DNA from 3 places in the Desulfotomaculum defluvii genome. Region 3 is predicted to be linked to each of the others. Evidence: a T-box and tRNA genes for the amino acid it is inferred to sense, from the RefSeq annotation. Region 3 holds a T-box; the other regions hold tRNA genes.
The links. A T-box is a leader RNA that pairs with one kind of tRNA and senses whether it is charged. The one in region 3 lies ahead of thrS (threonine--tRNA ligase), so its partner is inferred to be a tRNA-Thr.
Positions count from the first base shown of each region.

Region 1: it encodes a tRNA-Thr, which carries the amino acid that the T-box ahead of thrS (threonine--tRNA ligase) is inferred to sense. The anticodon was not compared.
Region 2: it encodes a tRNA-Thr, which carries the amino acid that the T-box ahead of thrS (threonine--tRNA ligase) is inferred to sense. The anticodon was not compared.

Region 1 covers NZ_BAAHYV010000006.1:425,401-436,968, reverse strand. Annotated here, with positions in the region: gene trkA (Trk system potassium transporter TrkA) at 134-1,483, shown strand; gene ACYQ03_RS04765 (NAD(P)H-dependent flavin oxidoreductase) at 1,669-2,616, shown strand; gene ACYQ03_RS04760 (zinc-ribbon domain containing protein) at 2,797-3,087, shown strand; gene ACYQ03_RS04755 (helix-turn-helix domain-containing protein) at 3,168-3,476, opposite strand; gene ACYQ03_RS04750 (ribbon-helix-helix domain-containing protein) at 3,695-3,955, shown strand; gene ACYQ03_RS04745 (S-layer homology domain-containing protein) at 3,997-6,414, opposite strand; gene ACYQ03_RS04740 (5' nucleotidase, NT5C type) at 6,590-7,144, opposite strand; gene ACYQ03_RS04735 (hypothetical protein) at 7,278-7,571, shown strand; gene ACYQ03_RS04730 (hypothetical protein) at 7,864-8,451, shown strand; tRNA gene ACYQ03_RS04725 (tRNA-Thr) at 8,558-8,633, opposite strand; tRNA gene ACYQ03_RS04720 (tRNA-Thr) at 8,753-8,828, opposite strand; tRNA gene ACYQ03_RS04715 (tRNA-Val) at 8,836-8,911, opposite strand; gene ACYQ03_RS04710 (hypothetical protein) at 9,185-9,571, shown strand; tRNA gene ACYQ03_RS04705 (tRNA-Val) at 9,628-9,703, shown strand; tRNA gene ACYQ03_RS04700 (tRNA-Asp) at 9,713-9,789, shown strand; gene ACYQ03_RS04695 (hypothetical protein) at 10,030-10,194, shown strand; gene ACYQ03_RS04690 (stalk domain-containing protein) at 10,237-11,076, opposite strand; gene ACYQ03_RS04685 (methylated-DNA--[protein]-cysteine S-methyltransferase) at 11,230-11,568, opposite strand, start outside.
Region 2 covers NZ_BAAHYV010000001.1:235,863-247,430, reverse strand. Annotated here, with positions in the region: gene ACYQ03_RS01230 (NYN domain-containing protein) at 1-503, shown strand, start outside; gene sigH (RNA polymerase sporulation sigma factor SigH) at 703-1,347, shown strand; tRNA gene ACYQ03_RS01220 (tRNA-Thr) at 1,514-1,589, shown strand; tRNA gene ACYQ03_RS01215 (tRNA-Tyr) at 1,601-1,686, shown strand; tRNA gene ACYQ03_RS01210 (tRNA-Met) at 1,747-1,822, shown strand; tRNA gene ACYQ03_RS01205 (tRNA-Thr) at 1,827-1,902, shown strand; tRNA gene ACYQ03_RS01200 (tRNA-Met) at 1,912-1,988, shown strand; gene tuf (elongation factor Tu) at 2,309-3,511, shown strand; gene rpmG (50S ribosomal protein L33) at 4,026-4,175, shown strand; gene secE (preprotein translocase subunit SecE) at 4,282-4,635, shown strand; gene nusG (transcription termination/antitermination protein NusG) at 4,687-5,214, shown strand; gene rplK (50S ribosomal protein L11) at 5,244-5,672, shown strand; gene rplA (50S ribosomal protein L1) at 5,726-6,415, shown strand; gene rplJ (50S ribosomal protein L10) at 6,616-7,152, shown strand; gene rplL (50S ribosomal protein L7/L12) at 7,205-7,579, shown strand; gene rpoB (DNA-directed RNA polymerase subunit beta) at 8,208-11,568, shown strand, end outside.
Region 3 covers NZ_BAAHYV010000007.1:1,150,101-1,158,852, forward strand. Annotated here, with positions in the region: gene ACYQ03_RS12695 (TrmH family RNA methyltransferase) at 1-370, opposite strand, end outside; gene rplT (50S ribosomal protein L20) at 590-946, opposite strand; gene rpmI (50S ribosomal protein L35) at 982-1,176, opposite strand; gene infC (translation initiation factor IF-3) at 1,193-1,723, opposite strand; ribosomal protein L20 leader region at 1,747-1,869, opposite strand; gene thrS (threonine--tRNA ligase) at 1,936-3,846, opposite strand; T-box leader at 3,991-4,205, opposite strand; gene ACYQ03_RS12720 (DUF445 domain-containing protein) at 4,242-4,844, opposite strand; gene ytxC (putative sporulation protein YtxC) at 5,054-5,947, opposite strand; gene ACYQ03_RS12730 (hypothetical protein) at 6,141-6,998, opposite strand; gene ACYQ03_RS12735 (hypothetical protein) at 7,167-7,427, shown strand; gene ACYQ03_RS12740 (alanine/glycine:cation symporter family protein) at 8,010-8,752, opposite strand, start outside.

The DNA.
Region 1 (11,568 bases), on a different contig from region 3:
CTGCAAGGGTCGGTTTCTTACTTTTATCAATTTTTATTATCTGTTTTTCAAAAAATAAAACTTGATTTTTCCCCTTCGATACAGTATTACAGTATTATATATTAAAAATGCTACCGGAGGTTTGGCCTATATTATGAAAATTACTATTATCGGTGCCGGAAAAGTAGGTTTTGAGACGGCTAGTCGTTTATGCGAAGAAGGCCATGATGTTCTGGTGGTGGATAAGGATGAAAACAAGCTTTCAAAGGTAGATGAACAGCTTGATGTCATGATATTAAAAGGCAACGGAGCCACCGCCCAGGTCTTACGGGATCCTTATGTAGTTGATAGTGACTACTTGTTAGCTGTAACTAACAGCGATGAAGTTAATATTATTGCTGGTATGACTGGTAAAAAACTGGGTATTCCCAAGTGCATTGTCCGGGTACGGGATCCACATTATGCCTTGGATTCTTCCTTTTCTAGAGAAGATTTAGGGCTAGATTTAATTGTAAACCCGGAGTTTGCCGCGGCCCGAGAGATTGTCCGTATGTTGACAATGGCCTTACCTGTTCACACCGAACCCTTCGGTCAAGGCAAAATACAAATGGCCGATATTACTGTAGATGAAAAAATGAACCATCTTGTTAATAAACATATTAAGGATCTAGATATGCCTCCTTCCTGCTTAATTGTAGCTATTTCTCGTAGAGGGGATATGATCGTTCCTGGTGGTATGGACACAATATTACCAGGTGATAGCCTATATATATTAGGTTTACCCAGTAGTATTGACACTCTGGTATCCAAGGTTAAGAAACGCCGTCAGAAAAAAATGCATAGCGTATTGATCCTTGGTGGCGGACGCCTCGGTTATTACTTAGCAAATAAGTTATGTTCCATGGGTATGGCTGTAAAAATCGTCGAACAAGATTATAGCAGATGTCAAGAATTGGCGGAAAGGTTGCCAGAAGCCCTAATATTACATGGGGACGGTACTGATGTCGATTTACTAAGCAGAGAAGGAATTGAAGAAATAGACGGTTTTGTTGCCGTTACCGGTTTAGACGAGGAAAACCTATTGATTTCTTTGCTGGCTAAACAAATGGGCGCGAAAATGGTGGTTGCTAAAGTTAGCCGAGCAAGTTATGCACCCATTGTTGAAACCCTAGGTGTAGATGCCGCTGTAAGTCCTCGTTTAATTACTGCTTCAGAAATCGTCCGCTTTATCCAAGGTGGCAGGCTATTATCATTGGTTATGTTGTTGAATGGAAAGGCAGAGGTAGCAGAACTAATTGTTCCACCCAGTAGTCGTATAATTGGTAAACCCCTGGCCAAGTGTGGCTTGCCTAAAAATATAATAGTAGGAGCAATTTTAAGGGATGATCGGGCCATTATCCCCGAAGGAACAGAAAAGATTTTGGCTGATGATAGAATTGTCGTATTTGCAATGGGTCACACCTTAAACAATATAGAGAAATTGTTCGGTGTAGGAGGAAAATAGTTTTTTACCTATTTATATACTTTATGATTTATTCTACTTTGTGTTAAAACTTACCATACTTGTAAATAATAAGTAATAGTTATTTTGCTTTTATCATAAAATATAAACTGTTTGCAAATTAATATTTTTTTTGTTTTAATAATATAAGTTGTTAAGTTTTTGGCATTTAAGGAAGGAGAAGAACAGTGAAATTCCCCACCCTAACAATTGGTAAATTTACTCCAAAATACCCTATCATTCAAGGGGGTATGGCGGTTCGAGTTTCAACAGCCCCACTGGCAGGTGCTGTTGCAGAGGCTGGTGGTATAGGTGTCATTGGTGCCACTGGGATGGAAGAACAAGAACTTCGTGATGAAATTCGTGAGGCTCGTAGAATCGCTCCCAATGGAATCATAGGCATTAATATCATGTACGCTGCTAGAGAGTTTTCTAAAATAGTGCATACTGCCATTGAAGAAAAAATTGACATTATTTTTACTGGAGCAGGCTTTTCCAGGGACATCTTTGGGTGGGGTAAAGAATCCAATACACCCATAGTCTCCATTGTCTCTTCAGCTAAGGTTGCTAAGATGGCAGAAAAGCTAGGTGGTGCAGCAGTGGTGGCTGAAGGTACCGAAGCTGGAGGTCATTTGGGTACCAATCGATCCATTAAAGATATTTTGCCCGAAATAAGGGCAGCTGTTAAGATTCCGGTCATTGCAGCCGGTGGTATTGTAGATGGCAAAGGAATTGCAGAAATGATTCGAATGGGGGCCGATGGTGTTCAAATGGCTACCCGTTTTGTCATGAGTGTTGAATGTACCGTGGCTGAGGCTTTTAAAAAGCATTACCTAAAATCTACTCCAGAAGATGTGGTTGAAATCTTAAGCCCAGTTGGCCTACCTGGCAGGGCTTTAAAAAATAATTTTGTAGCACGGGTTTTTAATAATGATGCCCCCAAACCTGGAAAATGTGTAGCTTGTTTAAAGCATTGCTCTAAATCTTTCTGCATTATGCAAGCCCTAACAAACAGCCGTGATGGAAAAATTAATGATGGTCTAGTTTTCTGTGGTCAAAATGTTCACAAAATCAAGGATATTTTACCTGTTAAGGTTATTTTTGACCGATTAATCACTGAATTCAATAAAGCCTAGTAAAATAAAGAATTGATTGATTTTTCCTTTTATGGGGGGTATACTTAAATTACCTCTAAGTTTTACTGCGCTAACTTGGCTATCTCCTCCCGAAAAATGGATCGGTGTCAGGGTATCGGTAGTTCATATGGTTGGCCCCGGGAAACTTTAGGGAGTCTATTTATTCGGAGGAGATATTTGGTGTTTTCCGACAGAACTCTAACATGCCGTGATTGTGGCGCAGAATTTGTATTCTCTGCTCGTGAGCAAGAATTCTTTGCTGAAAAGGGATTCCAGAATGACCCTTCCCGTTGTCCTTCTTGCCGAGCAGCACGTAAGCAACGGATGCAAGGTAACGATGGTTATCGTCCTCAGCGTCAAATGTTTGAAGCTGTTTGTGACGAGTGTGGTTGTACTACTCAGGTACCTTTCCAACCCAGTGGTACCAAACCAGTGTATTGCCGTGATTGCTTTAACCGCGTAAGACAATAATCAGTTAATTAACCGAATGCCACAAGCATTCGGTTTTTTATTAAAAAAAATTAAACGCCCCATAGGCGTTTAATTGACTTTTATAAGGGCAGTTCCTCTTGTCTTATTTTTCTAGCAACTTCTCCACCTCTAATGGCCTCTTCATAATCGACCTCTTCTTCAAACTTTTCACCTATTAAGAATTCGATTGATACACCACAGGTATCTGCAATAAGATTTAGCGGTTCCCAGTCGGGGTAAAACTGGCCCTTTTCCAGTTTTTGAACCCATTTAGATGTTTCCCCAATCTTAAAGGCAAGCATTTTTTGGGTAAATTCTTGTCCACTTCTTGTTGCCCTGTGCTCCCGGGCTCTTTTCACTTTGAGGCCTAATTCCTTCGGGCTATACACTTTGCTGATGCCTCCTTTTCAAAAAATCCTATTAATATTATTTGTTTCTACTCCAGAGGTATGAGTGGTAAATTTTCTTATACCTTCAGAAAATTTTCACAAAAGTTTTTTCTGCCGTGAATTTCTGTGCTAATTTGAAATTAATTACCACTTATGGTTATTTAATACTGTTAATGTTACATAGGATATAATAAAAAACCAGTGAAGGAGGCATTTCTTTGCGTAGACATAAGACTATTACTATTAGTATCCCAGAAGACTTGATTGAATATTTGGATAAAAAAATTACTCAAATTAACAGAGACTCCTTTGAGGAAACAAACCGAAGCCAGTACATCCGTCTATTGATCAAAAAGGATATGGCTGCGGTAACGATTACTCAAGATAGATCAGTTCCTCAAGAAGGAGAAAATGACCTGGCTCTCTCTGACCTAGATTATTATCAGTCACTCTTAGATATTGGTGGCTATAAGAGATGATAATATAGAATAAGGGCAGGCCCCATGGCCTGCCCTTATTTTTACTGGATTTCCAGTGTTTCAATTTCTCCATCTTTCAGCTCTATTACTACGTCATCTCCTTCGTAGTCCTCCAGATCGTCTAAATCAACTTCTTCTCCATCATCATCTTCCAATTCTACATCATCAGCAAAATATAGTTTGTGTTTGCCGTTGTCTTGCTTAAGGTAGATATACCGAGAACTAACACTATAAAGTTCCCCTTCAACCTCAATGTCTTCATCATCGGTTATTTCTATCTTAATTACTTCATCATCATCAATAGTAAGCTTAACCTCTGAACCTATCAATACCTCTTCCAAGTCGATCTCATTACTATCTTTTTCTATTTCCACATCATTGGCGAGGTCGTAGGTTTTTGTACTACTTCCTTTGATTGTTATTTCATCTTCATTCAACTTTGTAATGGTTCCTTCATAGGAACTAGCCGATTCTTCATCTGTAATAATGATTGAGATAACATCATCACTATCATTGTCTATGACTAATTTAACATAATCCCTTTTGCTGATATCATCAAAGTCTCTACTCTTACTACCTTCGTAGACATCTACATTTTTAGATACATCATAGGTTTTCTCTTTGCCACTTGAATTTTCAATGGTAATACCCCAACTTCCAGTATCATCCACCTCAATTACTTCCCCTTTAACTATCTCAACATCTAATATATCTATTTTTGTAACATCATCACTGCTGTCCAACTTTAACTTAACATAATCACCCTTACGGATATCATCAAAATCTGCGTTATCTCCGTCCTCGTAAACGTCAACATCATCTTCTACATCATAGGTTTTAGTTTTTCCATCATACTTCTCAATGGTTATTTTCCAGTTGCCTGAGGTAACCAGTTTAGTGACTTCTCCTTCTAAGGCTGAGGAAGAAGATGATGAACCATCATTAAGCTTAATGGTGACTGCTTCATCCTTGCTATTTAGTTCAATTTCTACAAACTCTTCCTCTTCTACGTCTTCTAAATCCATAGAGTCGCCGTCTTTATCTTTAACTTTGTAACTGCTGGCTAAATCAAAGGTACGCTCATAGCCATCGCCATCTTCGATGGTGATACTTGAAGAATTGATTTTTATTACATCACCGAATATTTTTTTAGCTTCGTTTAAGGGTACAATACTAGAGACAATGTTTCCTAATTTGGTAATAGAAACTCTTTGACCCCTAGATAACTGGTAAAAAGTTGTACTTACATTACTTTTATTAATCTCTTCCTTGGTACCATCATCATAACGCACTGTAAAGTAATCCAAATACATATTGACTACATAACCCTTTTTACCATTATCCACAACTGCACTTAATATCTTAATTTCAGTAACACTACCATTGGTCACTGTAATTTCGACCCGTGTACCAATAGCCAAAGCTGCCATATCCTTGGTAGTACCATTTTGTGTTATCTTTACTGAACTAACCAATGGGTAAGAAGTTAATGACCCTGTATCAGGTTGGAAAGATAATAGCCATTGGCTACCACTGGTTAACCCCTTGATGGTTCCACTATATGTAGTGGTTACAGATACACTTCCACTGGTGCTAGCTTTAGTATTTGCCAAATACAGAACCTTACCGGTGGAACCTAAAGCTATTCTAATATTTTCATTTACTTTTAGAGAGTCTAACGATACTCGTTTTCCATCCCAGTAAAACAAGGTATCTTCTTCTAAATTAAGGGTCACAGATTGGCTGTTTCTCAAAACTGTGATTTTCTGACCAGCCGTATCTACTTTACTAATTTTTGCAATATAATACTTGCTAGGGTTAGGATTGATTTTTCCATTTTCAAACAAACGGGAAATAATCGCCGCCATTTCACCCCTTGTTACAGCGGCATTAGGATCAAAGGTATTATCTGGACGGCCAGACATGACTCCGTGCTTCACAGCTGCGGCCACAAAGGACTGTAGACTGGAATGAATCTGATCCTTGTCTTTAAATGTTAGCTTATAGCCATCTGCACTTAAATTTAAGGCATTAGCAAAAAGCACAGCTATCTCAGCCCGAGTTGCAGCATTCTTTGGCTGCATACTTGGTATGCCGGACTTTGAGATGTATTTTTTATCAGCTGCAAAGGCAATATTTTTCTTAGCCCATTCAGGAAAATTTGCTGGAAAATTGTAGTCACCGGCAGACATACTATAATCGTCGGCCTCCGTACGATACCCAAGGGCACGGTTTAAGAAAACAATGGCCTCTATCTGGGATACCGATGCTTTGGGGTCAAATATGCCTTGACCCCTACCACCTACCAGATCGGCGGCACTACATTCTGCCACAGACTGCTCCCACCACTTACCTGTAGTATCCTTATATAAGTGTGATGATACTGCCCAAGCTGAATTACCTACTAACATGGAAAAAATAAGGATCCCAATTACTAACAGGTACCTTTTCCCTTTCAAAATTATACCTCCTTGGTTGGGCCAGGCGGATGCCTATTGGGGGTAGGACAGGTATCCGACTGGACCAACATGTTTTATAGTAAAGACTCTATTACTTAACATTTCGTTACAAAAAACATAATTCCTGTACCAAAAATGGAAAATAAATGGCACTCCGTAAAAGAATGCCACACAGTTAAAACATTTTATTAATTGTCTGGTAAACATCCTGCCAGGAGGTACAACGCAAACCCTGCCATGGCCAATATCTATTATGATGGGCCTCAAACAATATAACCTGGACACCACCCTCATGTAGCTGATAGGCGTTGTGAATATTATCTTCGATCATCAATTTCACTCGAAGCTGCTGGCAAACTGCCAATTTATCATGGGAATTTAATAAATGTAGTTGTTTATAGGGTATATTGTGATCCTGCAGCCAGCTTTCAGTAATTTTCTGGTATCTCGGATTACGAGCTGTAATAATATGGACCTCCCAACCTTGCTTGACCAGATCCTGGATGCTTTCCCTGGCATAAGGAATTAGTGGGCTTTTAGAGATGATTTTCTGTTCTTCTTCATTCATTAACTTAACAAATTCTGCTTCGCTAATATTGTAAACTTTACATAGGTTATATTGGTAGATCTCTTCACCCCGTAAGTTTTTGCCACAAAACCTATTCATCGCCTCAACCAACAATTCAAGATTGTCAGCAATGGTTCCGTCCAGGTCAATCCCAATTTTCATAACTTCCCCCTAATTCTTTAATTTCTGTAGAAAAGTATAGCCAGAAACTTTCCCTTTCGTCAATCCACAGAAAGGTCTATAAAGAACTATTTGAGGTCATACTAACAATAAATAACAATGTGAGGTGTTCCAAATGACCATATCCCCCGGCCAACGAATTCTTTATGCTTTCTTTAACGACAGAGTAGCTGCCCGTAGTGCAGCAGAAGCACTTCAGGAAGCAGGCTTTGAACTTCCCTTTGTTGATAGGCTTGACCGCCATCCAGGTGAAGATTTTCTTTCTGCCTCTACACTTCACCCAGAGGGTTTTGGTGAGCAATTAGGTGAGGTAGACTTTAACCACGGTTTCTTCTTTACACTAAAAACTAAGGATGATCTTGTAAACAAGGCCATTGGCATTATTCAAAAACACGAAGGGTTTGTGTAAGTCAGTAGTTAGCTGGTAGCTTTTTGCTTTTGCTATCCTAAAGCTTATCATTTTAACGGTGCTAGGCACCTTATGTTACCATCTTTGGATAAGACTCCCCTGTCACAATTACGACAGGGGGAGTCTTACCCAAAGATCATTTAATTTTCTATCCAACTTTCTACTTTCTACTCATGACTAATTGCTATTAGCTAATGGCCATTTTAGTTAATTAATTACAATATTCCCTCACACTACCATTTCCCCTGCATACTATATATAAAATATAAAAACGCAAGGGGAGGTCTGTTTTATGACTAAAGACGCAAAGGAGTTAACAGAGTCCACTGACGAAGTTGTATCTTCTAGCTCTCTTTTTAATAATAGGCGCCCAGGTTTATTAACTGAATTTGAAGCCTTTACCCTGGGTCCTAACACCTGTGGAGCTACCTCAATACCACTTAATGCTGAACCTACCATTATCGCTTCATTAACAGATGAGGACGTACTTAGAATCGAGGATGAGTGTGATCGTGTATTTTTAACCTGTACAGTTGGCTGGGAAGCTATTGCCAATGCCAATGATGATCTCCGACAGAATAATAAAGTTGATGTATTATTCAAAATCTTTAGAGGGGATAATAACCATCGCAAACTGATTTTTAGCTGTTGTCAAAGTGCCAATGCAGAGGAGGAGAACCTCCAAACTACAACCTTTACCCACGTTGATTTACCCCTAGATAAAAATGGTCATAAAAACCCCTGCGAAGATGATCATCATTGCCACGATGACTCTATAGTACCTTATTTCGTAACTGCTCAAATTATTGATGGCGGTCAGGCTAATGTTATTGGACCCATTACCTTCACTGGTTCACAAATAGCACAAAACCCTAGATAGATTAAAACCGGGCGGTATATACCGTCCGGTTTTTTTACTCCTGCTTTAGCCAAACACATCTTAAAAAAAATATAGCGTTTTATACTTACCAAAGCGTTTTTCACAGTGGAGCTGAGGAAGGGACTTGAACCCTCGACCTATTGATTACGAATCAATTGCTCTACCAACTGAGCTACCCCAGCATGTTAATGTAAAATATGTTTTTAGCTTAATTCAATTGCTATAGTATCAAAGTCACACTTAGAATGCAAGTGGTATTGTATAAAACAAAACAGGACCTTGCATTGCAAGATCCTAGGCTTGGAGCTGCTAACCGGGATTGAACCGGTGACCTTATCCTTACCAAGGATACGCTCTACCTACTGAGCTATAGCAGCATGATGATGGTGGGCGATGACGGGATCGAACCGCCGACATCCTGCTTGTAAGGCAGGCGCTCTCCCAGCTGAGCTAATCGCCCATCGACAAGATTTATGTTAACAGAAATGAATAGGCAAGTCAACTACAAATTGTTTCTTCATAAAAAACAACTTTTCCAATCAGCCTCCAGCCTTAAGATCAACCTTTTAAGCTTGGGAGAAGGCAGTGGGCTATTGAGTATGGGTGGCCTTGGGCTTTTATACATGTTTGCTTAAGGATCTTTAGCTAATGTCTCACAGCCTAGGGCCCACTAGTATGTTTGTTTACTAAAACTGTCTATACTCACTATAAAGTGCTTTTGGAGGTACATTTGTTGACAACAGACATACTCTATTATCCCACCAAAACGGATATTGATAGGATTAAATTTTCAATTCAACGCTTTTTAAAGAATCAACATGGGAAATATCGCGATCAAATGTTGCATGACATTCGTTGTATTCTTGATAAATATAGAGTATCTAAAATTAATATAGACACATTTTCTGTCCACCGTACTTCAGCTTCAGGTTTGTCCTATATTCAAGGGCATCTTGAGACCAAGACCCAATATTGCCCTTATTGTAACCAAGACATCTATATTCCTAATAGTCCAGTAAGAATTCTTAGTGTTTTAGAGGGTACCATGGACAAGGTAACTTATGGTTGTATTTGTGGTTTTATTTTTTTCAAATTTGAAAAAAACGATAAAAATATGTAAAACAATGTTGACTTAATGTTATTATTTTGTTAATATATCAATTGTCAGTTAAACACGGGCGATTAGCTCAGCTGGGAGAGCGCCTGCCTTACAAGCAGGATGTCGGCGGTTCGATCCCGTCATCGCCCACCAATAATATATGGAGCTGTGGTGTAGTGGCCTAACATGCCTGCCTGTCACGCAGGAGAACGCGGGTTCGACTCCCGTCAGCTCCGCCACTTTATAATACCAATGCTAAGCATTGGTATTATTTGTATATTTCCGCTATTTTTTCCTGTTCTAAATTATAGAATTCCTGCACATTATTAAAAATAATAAATACTAAATTTTCATTCCAACAGCCTCCTCCTCTAAGAGCCGCCCTCTGCCTCCGGGGCGGCTGTTTTTTGGCATAAGTATTTATTGTTTTGGATGAAACCAATCCTTTCATGGAACAATAACATCAGGAGGGATAAACCATGATCATTGCTTCAGAAAAGCAGCGTCACGCTTGGTGGGTTTTTCCCACAGCAATTGCCTTTGGTTTAGGATTAGCAACCTTCATGGGAGCACCTATGGGGCGTCAGGTAGGAAAGGCTTTCTCCGTATGTAATCAATCAAAAGGAAGTTCTAAGCGCAACTAATAAAGTAAAGGCCCACTGTGGGCCTTTACTATTTTTTACTTTTTATTGGTATCGAATATCTTTTATGATTAATTTCCCCAACTCATTTTTTTGCAAAGTATAAATAATCTCTTCAAATTCTGTAAGATTATCTTTATCCCAGGCAGGCATCAGCACATGGATCCGGGCCTCCTCTGGAGATAAGGCAATTACATTTAATTCTTTATTATAAAGTAAGGGTATGGAGCCTTCGGAGAAAAAGCCAATATAGTGGTCATTTTGAGAACCTTCTTGCCAGAGTCTGTCTATAAAAGTTTCATCCCAGTAGCTACTAAGATGATCTATTAATTCTTCTTTATTTTTTATTTTGGGAGAAGGTGCAATTTGATGCTCAGCTAAAAATTCTTGGTTATTAAAATATTCCACCCGAAGCATCTGTCTGTCTGCGGCCAACAGTTGAGAAATAACTCCCTCTTCAGTCATTTCCTGACTATGAAAAAGAGAAATTAGATGTAAGCCTGGTTCCTCTTTTTTTTCTAAATTTAAGATTCTACAAATATCTTGAACCCCTAAATAAGTCTTACCTAAAGTTATCTGGGGTATAGTAGATAATTTGATTTTATTTTGGCCCAATATCATCTCCAGTTGTCCAAGATGGATCTGAACAAACCCCTTCCCTTTATATCCCACAATAACCCCATTTTGAATATTGGGTTCTAACCTATACCCAGCTTCCTCAAAAATTGGACGTAGTGGTAACATAATCTGCCCTTCCATTAGCATTGATTGACAACCATTAATTAGCCTGCCATCTACAGCCACGGGAGTTTCAGCATAGGCAGAATTAAACGGTAAATGCATGGCAATTAAAAACACCCAAAGAACAAGCCATTTCTTCAGCAAAAAAACCACCCCTTAAGTATATGATCTCTTACCATATTTATTCCCATTTATTACCATTTATTACCGTTTTTATTGTTATTTTGTGTCGTTAGTATTCAGGCGGAACGGCACTGGGACCTTTCCCTACGAATATATAAAATGAAAAACCAGCGACTATTTACCGTCGCTGGTTTTATATTGGATCTTTTCAATTTGCAAAAGCACTTCTTTCCATCCAAGGCCAGAACTAAATCCACCTAACCCTTTGTTTGCTGCCAACACCCTGTGACAGGGTACTACCAGCAGCCAAGGGTTGGCGCCCACTGCCCCTCCCACAGCCCTAGCACCACTCCGATAACCTAAGACTTGACCAATCTCACCATAACTCATAGTCGTCCCATAAGGTATATTTTTAACAACCTTTAAAACCTTCCCTTGAAAGGGTGTTAACCTATCCCAGTTAAGGGGCATATTAAATGTTACAGGTTTCCCTTCAAAATATTGGCTAACTGC
Region 2 (11,568 bases), on a different contig from region 3:
TTTCTCTGGTGGACGGATATAACGTTATTTACGCCTGGCCGGAATTTGAGAAGATGCTTGAAAATGGCTTAGATCATTGCCGAGACCAATTGATTAATTCACTTGCTAATTTTGCCGGATATGAGGGTAGTTCAGTTACAGTGGTTTTTGCCGCTCATTTGGTTAAGAGTGGAGTTGAGCACCACGAAATAGTCCATGGTATAGAGGTGTATTATACCATGGAAGGGGAAACTGCAGATTCATTAATCGAGAGAATCGTGGGTGACCTAGGTAAACAAGGAAATGTGTATGTAGTTACCTCTGATTGGGATGAGCAAAAAATTATTTTTGGCCGAGGTGCCTATAGAGTAACACCTAAGGAATTCAGAAGTCAGGTAAAAAAGGTAAATAAACAGAGGCAAGAGAAATTTAACAAAGTTAATCCTACCGAGGGGTATTTGGCAGACAAGCTCCCGGCAGATATTAGGTTAATGTTGGAAAAATGGCGTCGTAGAAAGAACTAAAGTCCGTGCCTATTGGATTTATTTTACCTTGACGATTCTTTTTAGGATAAGCTATAATTAGTCATGTAACTAAAGAAGGCTAACTAACTAATTATGAGGACTTGTAAATCAGACCCCAGGTTTTCGTTTTGCAGGGCTTTTCTGATTGCTTTTTTCTGTTTTGGTGCTTTCCTAAGATGAGAAGACGGGGGCGATAGTTTTGAATCATAATGCACAAAGAGAAACTTCCGGCGGATATCATATAATGGTAGATGAAGATGTCGTTGAGTTTGCGCGTGAAGGTGATGACGCGGCGCTGGAGTTCTTAATTAACAAATATAAAAACTTTGTGCGTGCAAAAGCTCGCTCATATTTCCTTATCGGTGCAGATAGGGAAGACATTATTCAGGAAGGCATGATCGGGCTTTATAAAGCAATCCGTGATTTTAGAATGGACAAGCTATCATCATTTCGTGCCTTTGCAGAATTATGTATTACTAGGCAGATTATTACCGCCATTAAGACTGCCACCAGACAAAAACATATCCCATTGAATTCTTATGTTTCTCTAAACAAACCTATTTACGATGAGGATTCAGATCGTACACTTCTTGATGTGATATCTGGATCTAAAATCACCGACCCTGAAGAACTAATTATCAGCAGGGAAGAATTCGACGACATTGAAGAGAAAATGGGAGAAATATTAAGTTCTCTTGAGTGGAAAGTACTCATGTCATATCTCGAGGGGAAGTCCTACCAAGAGATTGCTGAGGATTTAAATCGTCATGTTAAGTCTATCGATAACGCACTCCAAAGGGTTAAACGCAAACTCGAGAGGTATCTGGAGAAACGTGATCTTTAACTAGTTAACTGATCTATCTAATGTTGATAAAATTCTACACGATATCCAATATACCTTTATTTAATCCAAAAAAAATATAGTTAAAAACATCTAATATTTCCAACGATTACATCTCATAAAGTGTTGACATGTCCAAGTACATCTGTTATCATAATCAATGTTCGGTGCCGGCGTAGCTCAATTGGTAGAGCAGCTGACTTGTAATCAGCAGGTTGCGGGTTCGAGTCCCATCGTCGGCTCCAGTTAAAAATTTGGAGGGGTTCCCGAGCGGCCAAAGGGAGCAGACTGTAAATCTGCCGTCAGACGACTTCGAAGGTTCGAATCCTTCTCCCTCCACCATATACCTACTAATTGAGTCTTGTGTATGTGATTTAATTGTGGTAAACTGTTTAATGCTGACGCGGGATAGAGCAGTTGGTAGCTCGTCGGGCTCATAACCCGAAGGTCGGAGGTTCAAGTCCTCCTCCCGCAACCAACATGCTGCTATAGCTCAGTAGGTAGAGCGTATCCTTGGTAAGGATAAGGTCACCGGTTCAATCCCGGTTAGCAGCTCCAAAAGAATATGGCGGTGTAGCTCAGATGGTCAGAGCACACGGTTCATACCCGTGGTGTCACTGGTTCAAATCCAGTCACCGCTACCAAGAGAAGCCAGTCCTATGGACTGGCTTCTTTATTTTGATTTTGCGACAGCGGGGACGGTTCTCCCTGTCGCAAAATTATGCAACTCAAGCGCAAACTTAGCCAGCAATGCGACAGCGAGAACCGTCCCCGCTGTCGCATTGCTGGCTAAGTTTTTTCTAATAAGAAAAAGAAGGATTTTTGCGATTATTATCGAAAATAGCAAATGGCTTACATAGGGTTATATATATGAAAGGTATAAAAAGAGCATAATTTTGGAAATAACTTTAGAGATGGAAGAATCTCTGCTAAATCCCGAACAATGGAGGAGGAGAATTTAAGCATGGCTAAGGCAAAATATGAACGTACTAAACCCCACGTAAACATCGGAACCATTGGTCACGTTGACCATGGTAAAACCACTCTGACTGCTGCTATCACCGTGGTACTGTCTACTTCCGGTGGTGCTGCTGTAAAACGTTACGATGAAATTGATAACGCTCCTGAAGAACGTGAACGCGGTATTACTATTAACACTGCACACGTAGAATATGAAACTGCAAATCGTCACTACGCACACGTTGACTGCCCTGGTCACGCTGACTATGTTAAAAATATGATCACTGGTGCTGCTCAAATGGACGGAGCTATTTTGGTTGTATCCGCTGCTGACGGCCCAATGCCCCAAACCCGTGAGCACATTCTGCTCTCCCGTCAGGTTGGTGTTCCTTACATCGTAGTATTCTTGAACAAAGCCGACATGGTTGATGATGCTGAACTGCTCGAACTGGTAGATATGGAAGTTCGCGAACTGCTGAGCTCCTATGAATTCCCTGGCGATGACACCCCCATTGTAGCAGGTTCCGGTCTGAAAGCACTGGAATGTGGCTGTGGTAAGCGTGAATGCGAATGGTGTGGCAAGGTATGGGAGTTAATGGACAATGTAGATGCTTACATTCCTACTCCTGAGCGTGCTGTAGATAAGCCGTTCTTGATGCCCGTAGAAGACGTGTTCTCCATTACTGGTCGCGGTACCGTTGCTACCGGTCGTGTAGAGCGTGGTCAAGTAAAAGTACAAGACGAAGTTGAAATCGTAGGTCTGAACGAGAAACCTCGTAAGACTGTTGTAACTGGTGTAGAAATGTTCCGCAAGCTGCTGGACTTTGCTCAGGCTGGAGACAACATTGGTGCTCTGCTGCGTGGTGTAGATCGTAAGGAAATTGAGCGTGGTCAAGTATTAGCTAAACCCGGCAGCATTAACCCCCACACCAAATACAGTGCTGAAGTATACGTACTGACCAAAGAAGAAGGCGGCCGTCATACTCCTTTCTTCAACGGCTATCGTCCTCAGTTTTACTTCCGCACCACTGACGTTACCGGTATCGTACAACTGCCCGAAGGTGTAGAAATGGTAATGCCTGGTGACAACATTAAAGTAGATGTAGATCTGATTACACCCATCGCCATTGAAGAAGGTCTGCGCTTCGCTATCCGCGAGGGCGGTCGTACCGTAGGTGCTGGCGTTGTAACTGGTATTAGAAGTTAATACAAAAAGCTTTTAAAGGGGAGTGGGTTATCCTACTCCCCCGCTTTAGCCATTAGCTCTTAGCTATTGGCTGTTAGCTAAAAGATTTTTAAGTCATCTTGATGGCCTTAGACAACCCAGGTGCCTGGCTCTTACCGTAGCAAAGTACTTCAAACTAAAATGACCTTACAAGCGAGCAAGTGCCTGGACCGTCGAACGATTGGGCTATTTTAAAACTATGGAGCAACTGGGGAACGGGCGACCAGAGGGCGGCCCATCCAAGCCCATGGCCATTAAGTATGCTATACTAACAGCTATCAACTAAAAGCTAAAAGCTAAAGGCTAATGACAAAGTGGTATATAAATCCAGCAAGTGAGACAGAATACTAATGTGGCTTATTGCCACGGGATAACTATTGACATCCAACAACACTTATGTTAAATTTGTTAAGGTATATTACTAGACACGTATATTACTAGATAATACTAGACAATATCGGTCCAAGTCTTTTTTCGTTTTAGGGAGGTGGCAACAGTGCGAGTAGGCGTAACTCTGGCTTGCACCGAATGTAAACGGCGCAACTACACCACTGACAAGAATAAAAAGAACGATCCTAACCGGATTGAACTGAAGAAATATTGCAAGTGGTGTAACACACACACCGTACACAAAGAAACCAAGTAGTTAGAGCCAACTTTAGCCCCAAGAGTTGTATTACCGCATTACATAATGGGGTTTTATTCAAGGCGCTACTGGTGAAAACAAAAAACTAAGGATGTGGCGTTTTTCGATGGCTGTGCAAAAGAAGGATCATAAAAAGGCAAGCGCTGCCAAGGAAACAACGGCAACCAAAGAAGCCAGCGGGGCTGAGAATAAAAAGGATGCGGTCCCGAAGGATACTGCAAAGTCTGTGGCAAAAAAAGAGCCGTCTAAGGCACAAAAGCCTTCAGTTTCGGATCGGGCTGGCAGCGTAAGCAAATATTTGCGTGGGGTTCAGAATGAACTTAAAAAGGTACACTGGCCCACCCGTAAGGAAGTTATAACGTATACTGGTGTAGTACTTGCTTCTGTGGCTGTGGTTGCCGTGGTTATTTGGGTGCTGGATTCGCTTCTCAGCTTAGGCGTTTCGGCCATAATATCCTAAATGTCAAGCGAGGGGGTGGGGAACCCCAGAGGAAAGGGGTTCCTTCTGTTAATGAGTAAACAGTGGTATGTTGTGCATACTTACTCCGGGTATGAGAATAAGGTTAAGGCTAACTTGGAGAGGCGAATAGAATCAATGAATATGGAAGACAAGATCTTTCGTATTCTAGTACCCATGGAAGATGAAGTTGAAATTAAAAATGGCAAGAAAAAACTCTCGAAGAAAAAGGTATTCCCAGGCTATGTGCTGGTAGAAATGATTATGACCGATGACTCCTGGTATGTTGTTCGCAACACTCCTGGTGTTACTGGCTTTGTTGGCAGTGGTTCCAAACCCATTCCTTTAAATGAGGATGAAGCTAAGGCTATCATTAAACAGATGGGCATGGAGGAACCAAAGGCCAAGATAGATTTAAGCCTTGGCGAAAACGTCAAGGTAACCGATGGTCCCTTTGAGAATTTTGTTGGTGTGATAGAAGAGATTTACCCCGACAAGGGTAAAGTTAAAGTTATGGTATCCATGTTTGGACGTGAAACTCCCATCGAACTCGATTTTACACAGATTGAGAAATTAGAATAAGAAATAGGTTGTAAGGAGGTGGACTGGAAATGGCTAAAAAGGTAGCTGCCATTATTAAATTGCAAATTCCGGCCGGTAAAGCTACCCCAGCACCCCCGGTAGGACCTGCTTTAGGTCAACATGGGGTTAATATTATGGGGTTTGTTAAACAATATAACGAAGTAACTGCTGCTCAGGCAGGCTTGATTATCCCGGTTGAAATTACTGTATATGAAGACCGGTCCTTTACCTTTATTACTAAAACTCCTCCTGCGGCAGTATTGCTGAAGAAGGCTTTAGGTATTGAGACCGCTTCTGGTGAACCTAACAAAAAGAAAGTGGGCAAGCTTGACCGTTCTAAGGTTAGAGAAATTGCCGAATTAAAGATGCCTGATCTAAACGCTGCCAGTGTAGAAGCTGCTATGCGTATGGTAGAAGGAACTGCCCGTAGTATGGGCATTGAAATTGTAGAAGGATAACTTCATCCGGTGGGAGGATGTAGTCCGCTAGTACCACAAAGGAGGTAATTTTCATGCCGAAAGAAGGCAAAAGACTTCAAGATCTTAAAAAAGAGTTTGATAAAAATACTCTTTACGAGCCCCTTGAAGCCATTGAATTGGTTAAAAAGACTGCCAAGGCAAAGTTTGATGAAACTGTAGAAGTTGCTTTTCGCCTGGGTGTTGACCCCCGTCACGCTGACCAGCAACTAAGGGGTGCTGTAGTTTTACCCCATGGTACTGGTAAAACTAAAACAGTATTGGTTTTTGCTAAGGGTGATAAGGCTAAAGAGGCTGAAGCAGCTGGTGCAGATTTTGTTGGTGCTGAAGATTTATTGGAAAAAATCCAAGGCGGATGGCTTGGGTTTGATGTGGCTATTGCCACTCCTGATATGATGGGTACTGTTGGTCGTCTGGGACGTATATTGGGTCCCCGTGGCTTGATGCCTAACCCCAAAACTGGTACTGTTACCTTTGAAGTGGGTGACGCTGTTAAAGATGCCAAGGGTGGTAAGATTACCTATCGTACTGATAAAATTGGTATCATTCATGCGCCAATTGGTAAAGCATCCTTTGATGCTCAAAAGTTGGTTGAAAACTTTAAAACCTTGGCCGATACCTTAGTGCGTATTAAACCGGCTTCTGCAAAGGGTCAGTACATGAAAACAATTACAGTTTCTTCAACCATGGGACCTGGCGTTAGAATTAACCCGAATAAACTTTAGTAACATACCCGGTACCTACAACTGAAAAGGTTTTCCAGTCGTAGACAGTTGGTGTCCTTAGGGACTTAATGAAACATGTCGCCAACCGAGACCGGGTTCTTGTCTGCAAACTTATAAAGTATTGCGGGGATTTCGGTGTGTGTCTATGCCAAATCCCCGCATTTGTTTTTCAATAAATCAATCGGAAGGGGGTGTATCTCTTGCCGAGTACAAAAGCTCAAAAAGCAGTGATGTTAGAACAGGTTAAAGAAAAAATGTCCAACTCTCAGGTAACTATCTTGGCAGATTTTAGTGGCGTGCCAGTAGCTAAAATTACTGATCTACGTGCTCGCCTGCGTAATGCTGGTAGTGAAATGAAAGTAGCTAAAAATACTATTGCTGGTATTGCGGCTAAAGAAGCTGGCATTGAAGGACTAGATCCTTATCTTGAAGGCCCCACCGTGTTTGCCTTTGGAATCGAAGACCCTGTAGCTCCAGCTAAAATTCTTAGTGATTTTGCCAAGGAAATCAAGCAAGGGGTTGAGATTAAAGCTGGTATTCTGGAAGGAAAAGTAATTGATGCTAATGGTGTTAAAGCATTGGCTGACCTACCATCCAGAGAAGTTTTGCTGGCCAAAGTGTTGGGTGGTATGCAAGCACCTATGTACGGCTTTGCAAGCGTATTGGCCGCCAATCTGCGTAATCTGGTTTATGTATTGGATCAGGTGCGTCAACAAAAAGAAGGTCAGGTATCTTAAGATAATTGTAGCTTAAAAATATTTTAAAACCTTGAGGAGGTTACTTATTATTATGTCTAAAGTAGCTGAAGTATTAGAAATTGTAAAAGGCCTAACCGTTTTGGAACTGGCTGAATTAGTTAAAGCTTTTGAAGAAGAGTTTGGTGTATCTGCTGCTGCTCCTGTAGCTGTTGCTGCTGCTCCTGCAGCTGGTGGTGCTGCTGCTGAAGAAGAGCAAACAGAATTTGATGTAATTCTGACCAGTGCTGGTGACAAGAAGATCAACGTTATTAAAGTTGTTCGCGAAATCACTGGTCTTGGCCTAAAAGAAGCTAAAGAATTGGTTGATGGTGCTCCAAAGCCTGTTAAAGAGAAAATCGCCAAAGAAGAAGCTGAAGCTATCAAAGCTAAATTGGTTGAAGCTGGCGCAGCTGTTGACGTTAAATAATTATATTATAAATTCTCTTTCTAATAGGAATGCAAAAACACTGCCATTACCGGCAGTGTTTTTGTCTTTAGCTAATAGCCATTAGCAGGAAGGATAGCTAAAAACTAAAGGCTAAAGGCTAAAAGCTAAAAGCTTAATACCAAATGGCTCATGGCACAAGGCAAAGCTGAAGGCTGAAGGAAAAGATTATTTCTAGATAAAATTTAATTAAGCGACAACATGAAATAAATAACGACTTGACAAATACAATTACCTGTGCTAACATTACAAAATGTCATTCTATGGTTTACTTCTATAATTTTTAGATTAGGTGGCAAAAACTGTGCATATTTTTCTGCATAAAGGGCCAAAATAAAATAGATAGGGATCATAATGCATAGGCGAGGTATTGTTAAAAAAGCAAGACCTTGCTTTTCGTTGTCTGTAGTTTTTATATCGGAGAGCGAACAAATTTCTGATTTCCAATGGCAAACAAAAACAGACGCTATACCCTAAAGGGTAGGTGAAATACGTGCCCATTAGGGTATGACGTCGGCCAAGTTTTTCTAAACACTTTGATAATAAAGTCAAAGTTTTTATATAGCTACATTATGTTTATGCTAAATATTTAAGGGGTGTGATGCGTTCGATGGCTTACCCGGAAAAAGTAGGAAACAGGGTGAGGTGGAACTACGGCAAGCTTCAAGAAGTGCTGGATTTACCCAACCTTATCGAAGTACAGAGAAATTCTTACGAATGGTTTCTCCAGGAAGGTCTAAGGGAAGTTTTTCATGACATCTCTCCCATTCAAGATTTTACGGGAAATCTTATTCTGGAATTCTTGGACTACACTCTGGGGGAACCAAAATACTTAGTGGAAGAATGCAAGGAACGCGATGTAACCTTTGCTGCCCCATTAAGAGTAAAGGTCCGCCTAATTAATAAGGAAACTGGGGAAGTTAAAGAACAGGAAGTCTTTATGGGGGATTTTCCTTTAATGACTACCAAGGGTACCTTTATTATTAACGGTGCGGAGCGTGTTATAGTAAGCCAATTGGTACGTTCTCCAGGGGTGTACTTTGCTGATCAAATTGACCCCAGCGGCAAAAGGTTATTTACTTCCACTATGATTCCTAACCGCGGAGCGTGGTTAGAGTTTGAAACAGATGTCAATGATCATATTTTCGTTCGTATTGATCGCACCCGTAAGATTCCAGCAACAGTTTTGATTCGTGCTTTAGGCTATGGTTCCAATGCATTAATAATGGAACTGTTTGAAAATGACAAATTTGTACAAGAGACCTTAACCCGTGACAATACTGACACAGAAGAAGAGGCTCTAGTTGAGATTTATAAACGTTTAAGACCAGGAGAGCCACCCACCGTAGAAAGTGCAAGATCTCTATTAAATACATTATTCTTTGACCCTAAACGATATGACCTTGCCCATGTCGGACGTTACAAACTGCAAAAGAAATTAAAGCATGGTATTCTGTATCGTTATCCCAATGGAGAGGATGGCCCCAAGGAATGGGATCGCCTATTAAGCAAGGAAGTTCCGGTGGATCGGACATTTATCCGTGAATTAACCAAGGAAGATATCATCGCCACCTTCCGTTACCTTCTAGGCTTAATGAAGGGTGAAGGGATTGTTGACGATATTGACCACTTAGGCAATCGTCGGTTACGTTCCGTAGGGGAGTTATTACAAAACCAATTCAGGATTGGTTTGTCCCGTATGGAGCGGGTTGTGCGGGAAAGAATGACCATTCAAGATGTTGATGTAATTACACCGCAAGTCCTAATTAATATTCGTCCGGTTGTAGCCTCCATTAAAGAGTTCTTTGGTTCCAGTCAGCTGTCTCAATTTATGGATCAAACCAACCCGTTGGCTGAGCTAACCCATAAGAGGCGTCTATCAGCATTAGGCCCCGGGGGGTTATCTAGGGAACGTGCAGGATTTGAAGTGCGTGACGTTCACCATTCACACTATGGCCGTATGTGTCCCATTGAGACCCCAGAAGGTCCAAACATCGGCTTGATAGGATCTTTGTCTACTTATGCCAGAATAAATAGTTTTGGGTTCATGGAAGCACCCTACCGTAAAGTAGATAAGGAGAACAAACGCGTTACCGATGAAATAGTTTACTTAACAGCAGATGAAGAAGAAGGCCATATCATAGCCCAGGCTAACGCGCCCCTAGACGAAAATGGTTATTTTGTCGAAGAGAGGGCAAATGCTCGTAAGGGTCATGATACTATCCTGGTACCAACGGATCGCATAGATTTTATGGACGTATCACCTAAACAGGTGTTTTCTGTTGCTACTTCTTTAATTCCCTTTCTAGAGCATGATGATGCTAACCGTGCTTTGATGGGTGCAAACATGCAACGCCAGGCTGTTCCCTTGCTGAGATGCCAAGCACCAGTGGTAGGCACTGGTATCGAACACAGGGCTGCTAAGGACTCCGGGGTATGTGTAGTTGCTGAAAGAGGTGGCGAAATTGTAAGAGTCACCGCAAACGATGTTGTAGTTCGGACTGATGAAGGAATAAATGATACTTATAAACTTTTGAAGTTTACGCGTTCTAACCAAGGTACTTGTATCAACCAAAAGCCAATCGTTAATAAAGGCGAAAGAGTGGAAGCTGGACAGATACTTGCCGACGGTCCTGCCACTGAAAAAGGCGAATTAGCATTGGGCAGAAATATTTTAGTCGCCTTTATGACCTGGGAAGGTAACAACTATGAGGATGCTATTCTGATTAGTGAAAAGGCAGTAAAAGAAGATTTCTTTACATCAATCCATATAGAAGAATATGAATGTGATGCCAGGGATACGAAACTGGGGCCAGAAGAAATTACCCGGGATATCCCAAACGTAGGGGAAGATATCTTAAAGGACCTTGACGAAAGGGGTATCATTCGGGTCGGGGCCGAGGTTAGGCCTGGTGATATCTTAGTGGGCAAGGTAACACCTAAAGGTGAAACAGAGCTGACTGCTGAGGAGCGTTTACTTAGGGCTATTTTTGGTGAAAAGGCTAGAGAGGTTAGGGATACCTCCCTCAGAGTACCTCACGGAGAAGCTGGAAAGATTGTTGATGTCAAGGTATTTTCCCGTGAGAATGGTGATGAACTGCCACCAGGAGTAAATCATTTAGTTCGTGTCTATATAGCCCAGAAGAGAAAGATTTCCGAAGGGGATAAAATGGCTGGACGCCATGGTAACAAAGGGGTCGTAGCACGTATCTTACCAGAAGAGGATATGCCCTTTATGGAAGACGGTACCCCAGTGCAAATAGTGTTAAATCCCCTTGGTGTGCCATCTCGTATGAACATTGGCCAGGTTTTAGAAACCCACCTGGGTTGGGCTGCTAGAACTTTAGGGTTTAATGTGGCAACCCCAGTATTTAACGGAGCTTCTGAGGAATCTATTTGGGAATCACTAAAACGTTCTGGTTTACCCGAGGACGGAAAAACCGTTCTCTATGATGGGAGAACAGGTGAACCCTTTGACAACAGAGTTACAGTAGGGTACATCTATATGATAAAACTGCACCACTTAGTGGACGATAAAATTCACGCCCGGTCCACAGGTCCCTACTCCTTGGTTACCCAACAGCCCTTGGGTGGTAAAGCCCAGTTTGGGGGACAACGTTTCGGTGAGATGGAAGTGTGGGCATTGGAAGCTTATGGTGCAGCCTATACTCTGCAAGAAATCCTTACCGTCAAGTCAGATGACGTAGTGGGTCGGGTCAAGACCTATGAAGCCATTGTGAAGGGTGAGAACGTACCAGAACCAGGTGTTCCCGAGTCCTTTAAAGTTTTAATTAAGGAATTGCAATCCCTTGGCTTGGATGTGAAGGTGCTTTCCGAAGATGAAGAGGAAATTGAAATTAAGGAAATTGAAGAGGATATAACAGAAACCGCAAAAGAACTGGGGATTGAACTACCCGAAGAAAGACGGGTGAGCTCTTCCAAAGAGAATGTTGATGATGGAGAGGAAGTCG
Region 3 (8,752 bases):
CACCATCTACAATAACTACCAAAGGGTGTTGTCCAGGTTTTACCACATCCCCCAGAGTATAATCCGGTTGCCAAAGCACCGCCAGCACTCCCTGGGGAGTCTCTGTATCGGTCAATTCCCTCATGATACTCTCAGACACTTCAAGGGTTTCTATCCCTTTACCTCTGGCCTGTTCTAACAGCATCATACCCCGTTCTAGTTGGGTTCCCTGCGCTGTATACAGTAAGTAATCTGCAGTCCAATTGCTAGCCAAAGCCTCTTCAACAAAGCGAATACCTTCAACTATAAACTTTCTTTCCCTTTGGCGAAAATTTCGTTGTGCTAGTCGTTTTATATATTTCACGTGTGCATTTTGGGTTGATGTAATCATTGGATCTCCACCATCTCATTTTTTAAAATTTAACATTTCCTTTATAACCACTAGTATATCCTTCCCATGCAATTGGCTGTGCAAGGGATATTGCACCTACCAATTCGTCAGATTATCTTTCCTAATGAACAAAATCCAATGCTCTCTCCTAGGGCTGAGGGCTTTTATATAGCAAAAGCATGGTCCAAGACCATGCTTTAGTTCATCACTAATGGGTTTTTAGGCAAGCTTGGACTTAGCAAGCTCAACAAGTTGGCCAAATGCCTTGGCATCGTTTACTGCCAGATCAGCCAGCATTTTACGGTTTACTTCTACACCAGCTTTTTTCAGACCGTTAATGAAGCGGCTATAGGACAGACCATTCATACGGGTTGCTGCGTTGATACGAGCAATCCATAGTTTACGGAAATCACGTTTTTTCTGACGACGGTCTCTATAAGCATAAAATAAAGCTTTCATAACAGCCTGGTTGGCTACCCGAAACAGCTTGCTACGGGAAGCTCTATAACCTTTGGCCAGTTTTAAAACCTTTCTATGTCTATTACGAGAAACCACACTGCTTTTAGCCCGTGGCATGATGATTACCTCCTTTTACTTAAAAAAATCAACTTTTAATAGGGCAGTAGTCTTTTAAGACGAATTACATCAGACTCATGAACAATGGTAGATTGGCGTAAGTTACGCTTACGTTTAGGAGACTTTTTACCAAGAATGTGGCTGTGAAAAGCGTGCCAGCCACGAATTTTACCAGTGGCAGTTTTCTTAAATCTCTTAGCAGCCCCACGGTGGGTTTTAATTTTAGGCATCTAGGGCAACTCCTTTCTAATCTTGCTTATCATTTTTTGGTGCTAAGATCATAATCATGTTTTTACCTTCAAGCTTAGCGTGTCTTTCCACAATGCAAATATCTTTCAGGTCTTGGGCCAAACGTTCCAGGAGGGATCTTCCCAGCTCTGTATGAACAATTTCTCTGCCACGGAACATGATAGTAACCTTGACCTTATCCCCATCTTTTAGGAAGCGTTCAGCATTCTTGGATTTTACAGAATAGTCATGATCCTCAATGCGAGGGCGAAGTTTAACCTCTTTAATCTGAATAATCCGCTGTTTTTTCTTGGCTTCCTTCTCTCGCTTGCTTTGCTCATATTTAAATTTACCAAAATCCATAATACGGCAAACCGGCGGTTTTGCTTGGGCAGCAACCTCCACAAGATCCAGCTGTTTTTCCTCTGCTAAACGCAGAGCTTCTTTAAGAGGCATAATGCCCAGCTGGTTGTTTTCAGCATCTACTACCCGTACTTCACGTGCTCTAATTTCCTCATTAATGCGTTGCTCTTGTTTTGAAATATATATTCACCTCCAAAATTTAAAGTCAAAACAAAAATAAAAAGCGGGTGACAAACACCCGCTTATAGACACAACTATAAATATAATTTGTGTTAGATAACCCTACTAACTATAGTCGTAAGGTGAGAAGCGGGATGCTTCTACTTGCAATTATATTAAGTTCAACAGATGACATTGTACCATAGACTACCTATGGAGTCAAGGCTTTCCCTTTAGACTTAGAAAATTGCCTTACTTTTAATGTCCTCTTCAATCTTTTTAATGAACTCTTCCACAGCAATGGCGCCAATATCTCCCTTGCCCCGTTGACGTACAGCAACAGTTCCCTGCTCCATTTCCCGATCACCTATCACCAACATATAGGGGACTTTTTGGGTTTGAGCTTCCCGAATCTTATAATTGATCTTTTCATTTCTGGCATCCAGCTCCACCCGAACATCCAGATCATTCAGTCGTTTTACTAATTCTTTGGCATATTCATGATGCTTATCTGTGATAGGTAACACTTTAACCTGTACCGGCGCCAACCAAACCGGGAAAGCTCCTGCGAAATGCTCTGTGAGAATACCAATAAACCGTTCAATGCTACCGAACACAACCCTATGAATCATAACCGGACGGTGCTTTTGACCATCTTCACCAACATAGGTAAGTTCAAATTTTTCCGGCATTTGGAAATCAAGCTGAATGGTACCACACTGCCAGGTTCTTCCTAAACTATCGGTTAAATGAAAGTCAATCTTCGGACCATAAAATGCCCCATCGCCCTCATTCACTGTATAATCCATTTTTTTAGCTTCCAGGGCATCCCGCAGAGAATTTGTTGCAGTTTCCCACATCTCATCGGAGCCCATTGATTTTTCCGGACGGGTAGACAGTTCCACATGATAGCTTAAACCAAAGGTATTATAGAAATAATCAAACAGGTCAATTACCCCGATAATCTCGTCCTTAATCTGGCTGGGTAACATGAAGATATGTGCATCATCCTGGGTAAAGCAGCGCACCCGCATCAGGCCATGTAAAGCACCTGACAACTCGTGGCGGTGAACCAAACCCAGTTCACCCCAGCGCAGGGGAAGATCACGGTAACTGTGCATTTTAGTTCTGTAAACCAGAATACTGCCTGGGCAGTTCATGGGCTTTACTGCATAATCTCCTTCATCTATCTTAGTAAAATACATATTTTCTTTGTAATGATCCCAGTGTCCGGATTGTTCCCATAGGCCACGATTTAAGATAATAGGTGTGCGTATTTCCTGATAGCCACGCTTTTTATGTTCCCCACGCCAGAAGTTTTCCAATTCATTGCGTAATACCATGCCCTTGGGATGGAAAAAGGGGAAACCTGGTCCCTCTTCCTGAATACTAAAGAGATCTAGCTCGTGACCTAGTTTTCTATGGTCACGACGCTTAGCTTCCTCAATACGAAACAGGTGCTCATCCAATAAGGCTTTTTTGGGGAAAGAGGTACCATATATACGCTGCAGCATTTTGTTTTTCTCACTGCCTCGCCAATAAGCTCCGGCAATGCTCATTAATTTAATGCTTTTTAATTTCCCGGTGGAAGGTACGTGAGGACCAGCACACAGATCATTAAAATCCCCCTGGTGGTAGCAAGAGATAACAGCATCCTCAGGAAGATCTGTAATTAGTTCTACCTTGTAAATTTCGCCCTGCTTTTTAAAGTGTTCCAAGGCCTCTTCCCGGGAAAGTTCAACCCTTTTAAAAGGAATATCTTCCTTAATAATGCGATCCATTTCTTTTTCAATTTGTTCAATTTGAGCTGGCGTAAATGGTTGTTCTACATCAAAGTCATAATAATAACCATCTTGAATGGCGGGACCAATTGCTAGTTTGGCACCTGGAAATAATCTTTTAACAGCCTGGGCTAAAACGTGGGCTGTACTATGCCTGTAGACCTTTTTTCCCTCTTCGTCATTAAAGGTGAATAATTCTAAAGTGGCATCTTCATTTATGGGATACTCAAGATCCACGATTTTACCGTTAATTTTGCCGGCTAAGACCTCCCTGGCTAAACCCTGACTGATACTTTTAGCAACATCCAATACAGTAGTTCCTGCGGGATATTCTCTGATAGAGCCGTCTTTTAGTGTTACCTTTATCATTGTATTTTCTCCTTTCGGTAATTCTTATGAAAATAAACTTTGCCTTGGGCCATGAGCCATGGGTCTTGGGCTTTTTGTGCATTTTTTATTTTGGGGTCTTTAGCTTATGGCTCATGGCAATATAAAAAACCCCGTCACTGATTTCTCAGGGACGGGGTTATCTCCGCGGTTCCACCCTGGTTGGAGTCATAGACTCCCACCTCAAAGGATGATAACGGTTTCCTACCGGTTTGCCTACTTAGGTTCAGCAAACTGCTCCAAGGTGGTTTTTCAGACAGCGGTATCGGGAAGTACTTTCAGCCTAGGTCTTCCTCTCTGCGCGAACATACTGCCTTACTTTTCCTTATCATTGCACACTATTTACGGGTTAATTATAGGTTTACTGATAACAAATGTCAAGCAGACAAGTAAAATACTGCAACCTGTACTAATCCAATAAGAAAGCCCAGTACTCCACCAATAATCTCAATGTGTTTTAATTCCCGGGAAGCTACTGATAAAATTATGTTTTCCAAATGTCTTATTTCATAAGCATTCAATCTTTCTTCAACCAGCTGGGCAATATTAACCTTTTCTGTTACTTTACCACCAGCCTGGTCAAGAATTTGTTCAATTACTTGGGGCATCTGTTTATTCAGCATGTCACCCATCATTTCAAGAATAACCGTTCTAATTGTTGTAGGGACCCAAACAGGAATCCTTTCCACAACCATATTACGGATAGACCCACTGGCGGTTTCTACAATCTTATCTAGAACTTCCGGAGACTTCATTTGGTTTAGGAGATCTTCTACCCTAAAGAGTTCCTTCTCCACAACCTCACCGATGCTTCTGGCCAACTCCTGCCTTCTTTTAGGTACAACTCCCTGAATTGAAAAAGACCCGATAATATGAATAGGTTCATATGGTTTAAATATAGCCTTTACAGCAATTAAGTTAGTAACCCAACCAATAAAGGCGCCAATAACAGGAACTAGAACAACCGTCCACCACTGCACCTTACATAACCTCCATTCGTCAATTAACGACATTACTATATCAAAATGTAAGGAAAGGTGCAATAGAATTAGCTGTTAGCTTTTAGTCTTTAGTTTTTAGCTTTTAGCTTTTAGTATACAAAATTGCCGATTGGCTAATAGTAAATGGTTAATGACTAAAGGCTAATGGCTAACGGCAATAAAACAACCGCCTTGTGAAGGGCGGTTGTTTATTGCTGTTGTTTTTGGCATAATATACAGCCAGTACATTCTTGTACTTTTCCTTCAAAAACATGCTTGATCGTATCAATAGTGGTTTGCGGTTTTATTTGACTTCCGTAATGAAATACTATTTTATTAGGAGCTATGGTAATAAGAGCACTGATTAACAGGTCTTCGTAGTTAATTTCATTATCCATAACATCTAGAATAAACCCTTCTAAAAACTCACTATTAATAGGTTCATGTTTTTGATCCAGGAGTTGGTAGGTACCTTTTTTGTTAAGTAAAACATTAACAAGGTCAATTTTAGGATCTTGAATTTCCACAAAATATTTAAGAAGTTGGATAAACTCTCTGTATTCTCTTTCCATAAGATAATCATCTACGGCCTGGTCAACGGTTTCTTTTATCTCATTTATATAATCCTTCAAACGAAATCTTACAAAACCATCTATGACAAGGCTATTATTTTGCTCTAAATATTCTACCAGCCTTTTAATTATAAAATTCTTTCTATCTAAACGTTCCATCCGTCCAGGAAATACCTTTAATCCATTGGAATAGTCTTGAGAATATTGGAAAATTGTTTTTTTCTCATCTTCATTAAAGAAAAAATAACTTTCTCTGATAATATCCAAGATAATTGCCTTTTCCCAGTGGTTTAAAATTAGGTCTGAAATGATATCTGCAACAAAATGCCTGAACAATATCTGATCTTCCAGAGGCCCGCCACAGCATATAGTTCCATTGAAATCACAGGATAAAAAAGTGATATTACCAGCTGGTTTTTCCGTAAGCTTTACTATTAGATTATTATCTCCGTTTAATTTAAACTCTTTACCGAGTTTATCTCTCAACAAATCAATATGCTGGGTGGCTCCAATGGAAAGGCATTGATTCATCTCCACGATCACCCCTTCCTTTACTATTAGTATATGAGAGGCATTTTTTTGTATACTGGTTCAATTTTGGCGAAATTTTAAATTTATCTTTATCTACTAGCATTATAGGCAAAAATCTATGTTGCTATCCTATGTAAAAATTATGGATCAATCCTAACTCTGGAGTTATTGAAGATAATTTCTTTCTAAAAATTTATTTTAAACATAACAAGCTAGATAAGAGTAACAACATTAAAAACACTACAAGAAGCAGCCAACTCTTTTTAAATATCTTAGTTTCCTGGGTTACTTTAACAACTGTATCACTATTACTTCTCTCACTCTCCTTGCTATAAATGTCATAATATTCTACCTCTTTTGTTGATGAAGAGATTTGTTCTAGATCAACCGTACAACTTTTAGGCACAAAGGAAGTTATATCTGATTCTCTACGCTTTCTCTTTTTATATGTTGGCCCTAAAATATCCGGGGAATTTGGCCGATCAATATAGGTATATACTTTCCTTGGTATTTCGTTGGTAATACTAACACTATGATAAGCTGGCAGGGAAATGATATCAGTATGACAACCCTCAGGCACAAAGGATATATTGGGCTTTTTCCTTCTGCGAACTAGGGATTTTTGCCCAATAACGTCAGGCGTTAACCCATTTATGGTTGGATAAGGATTTTCGAAGGCCGGCTGCTTACAAAAATTAGTTACTACATTAGTTAGAGAATTAGTGATGCAATCATCAGCAACAAACTGGCCCAAGGTTTTCCTCCTGCCTCGTCCTTTAGCAGTGTCTAGAATGATATCAGGAGAAATATTGATCTCTACCGATTGGGAATTAGGTTGATCAGCTATAAAGGGTAGAGAAACATGCTGATGTACACAACTTGAGTTGACAAAGGTTTGAAATCCCCCCCTTATTTTCATTCTTTTTATTCTAATGTAGGTAGGAATCACAACCCTATCCGAAGAGCTTTGTAGTAAAATAAATTCCTTTTTTTTAGTAACACTGGCATTTACTTTATATCTTTTACTATGATGCTTTCTTTTTTTAGCCAAAAAGTCCACCCCTTTTTTTTGGCTTTTTAAAAGTATATTAAGCAAGACCTCTAAAGATTTTTATTTTAGCAACTTTATATCTACTGCTTTTAAAATTTTCTTAACCAGAAACATCACCTTTTACAGCAGTATTCAATATTATGGGAAAAAAGGCAGGTGTTTCTTTATATGTTTCGAGAAACAGAAGAGCTAAAAAAACTATGTGAAGCTGAAATTATATCACTTAGGCAACAGATAAAAATGATGCAAGGCTCCTTTTTTATACGATGGAACGCTAAAGCCACCATTCAAACAGCAGAAGCTAAAGTGGCCAAGATTCAGGAATTGCTGGTGAAACTGGAGACTTTATCAGAACAAGTAGCCCCGGTAGTGATGGACATTAAAGAGATCCTTGGGCTTGAACTTAACGCAGCAAAGGATAAAAAATAGCATAAAAAAACCGCCCTTCCGGCGGTTTTTTTATGCGACAGCGGGGACGGTTCTCGCTGTCGCATTTTTCAGCATCTAAGTACAGAATCAGAATGCGACAGCGAGAACCGTCCCCGCTGTCGCACTAGACAACCTGTGTAAAATAAATAAAGGCGGCCACCAGTAGGAAACCTACTCCTATCATGAATCTGACGTCCAATATTTATCCCCCCTATGTCCTTTGTTATATCATATAACATACAAAGGAAAAGGTAAATTAAGATATAAGAAAAGGAATTAGCCTGTTTTAGACGAATATTTATAATTAGTAAGAAAGGAGGCTTTCCCATGGATATAAGCTCCATTGCATCCTATCTAGCACTTATCATCATAGTAATCATAATCTTTAGAATGATCGGTAAAGGTGGCTGAGGTTGTAAATAGTCTGTACCGTGTGTACATATTAATTTTATTTCCAAAATTTCTAAAGGGTCTGATTAATATCAGACCCTTTAATTCGTATGTTACCGGACCATTATTCATGGCCCACACCCTCTATAAATGCGCTACAAGCTGAAGGCTGAGGGCTGACAGCAAAGAATCCTAAACTACTTCCGAACGATTTTTAGTTTCTTGGGACTTTACATGATCCAAATAGAGTTTGGTTTCCGAGACAATAACACCGGTTAAACCCAACAAGGCAATTAGGTTTGGTAGAGCCATTAAGCCGTTTACGATATCCGCTAACAGCCAAATAGCCTCCAACTTCAGAAAGGCACCGGCTGCTACTAGACCAATAAAAATTAAACGATAGGCCTTAATACTTTTGACTCCAAAAAGATACTCACAGCATCTTTCCCCATAATAATTCCATCCCAATATAGTAGTAAAAGCAAATAGAACCAAACCAACAGTTAAAACAATGGGTCCAAAGCCGGGAATGGCAGCCAGAAAAGCTTCATTTGTCATGGCAGCACCCTTTGCTTCGCCTGACCAGACTCCAGTAACCACCAAAGATAGACCAGTCATCGTACAAATGATTATGGTGTCGATAAAGGTACCAGTCATGGAAATCAATCCCTGCTCCGCAGGCCATTTGGTTTTTGCTGCAGCAGCCGCAATGGGCGCACTACCTAGACCCGATTCGTTAGAGAAGACACCCCTGGCCACACCATTACGAATTGCCAACATTATAGTAGCTCCTAAAAATCCGCCAGTAGCAGCAGTTCCGGTAAAAGCACTGGAAATAATCAATTCTACAGCGGCTGGTATCTGATCAGCAAATATAACTAAGATATAAAAACAACTTAGTAAATATAAAACAGCCATCAAAGGTACTATTTTCG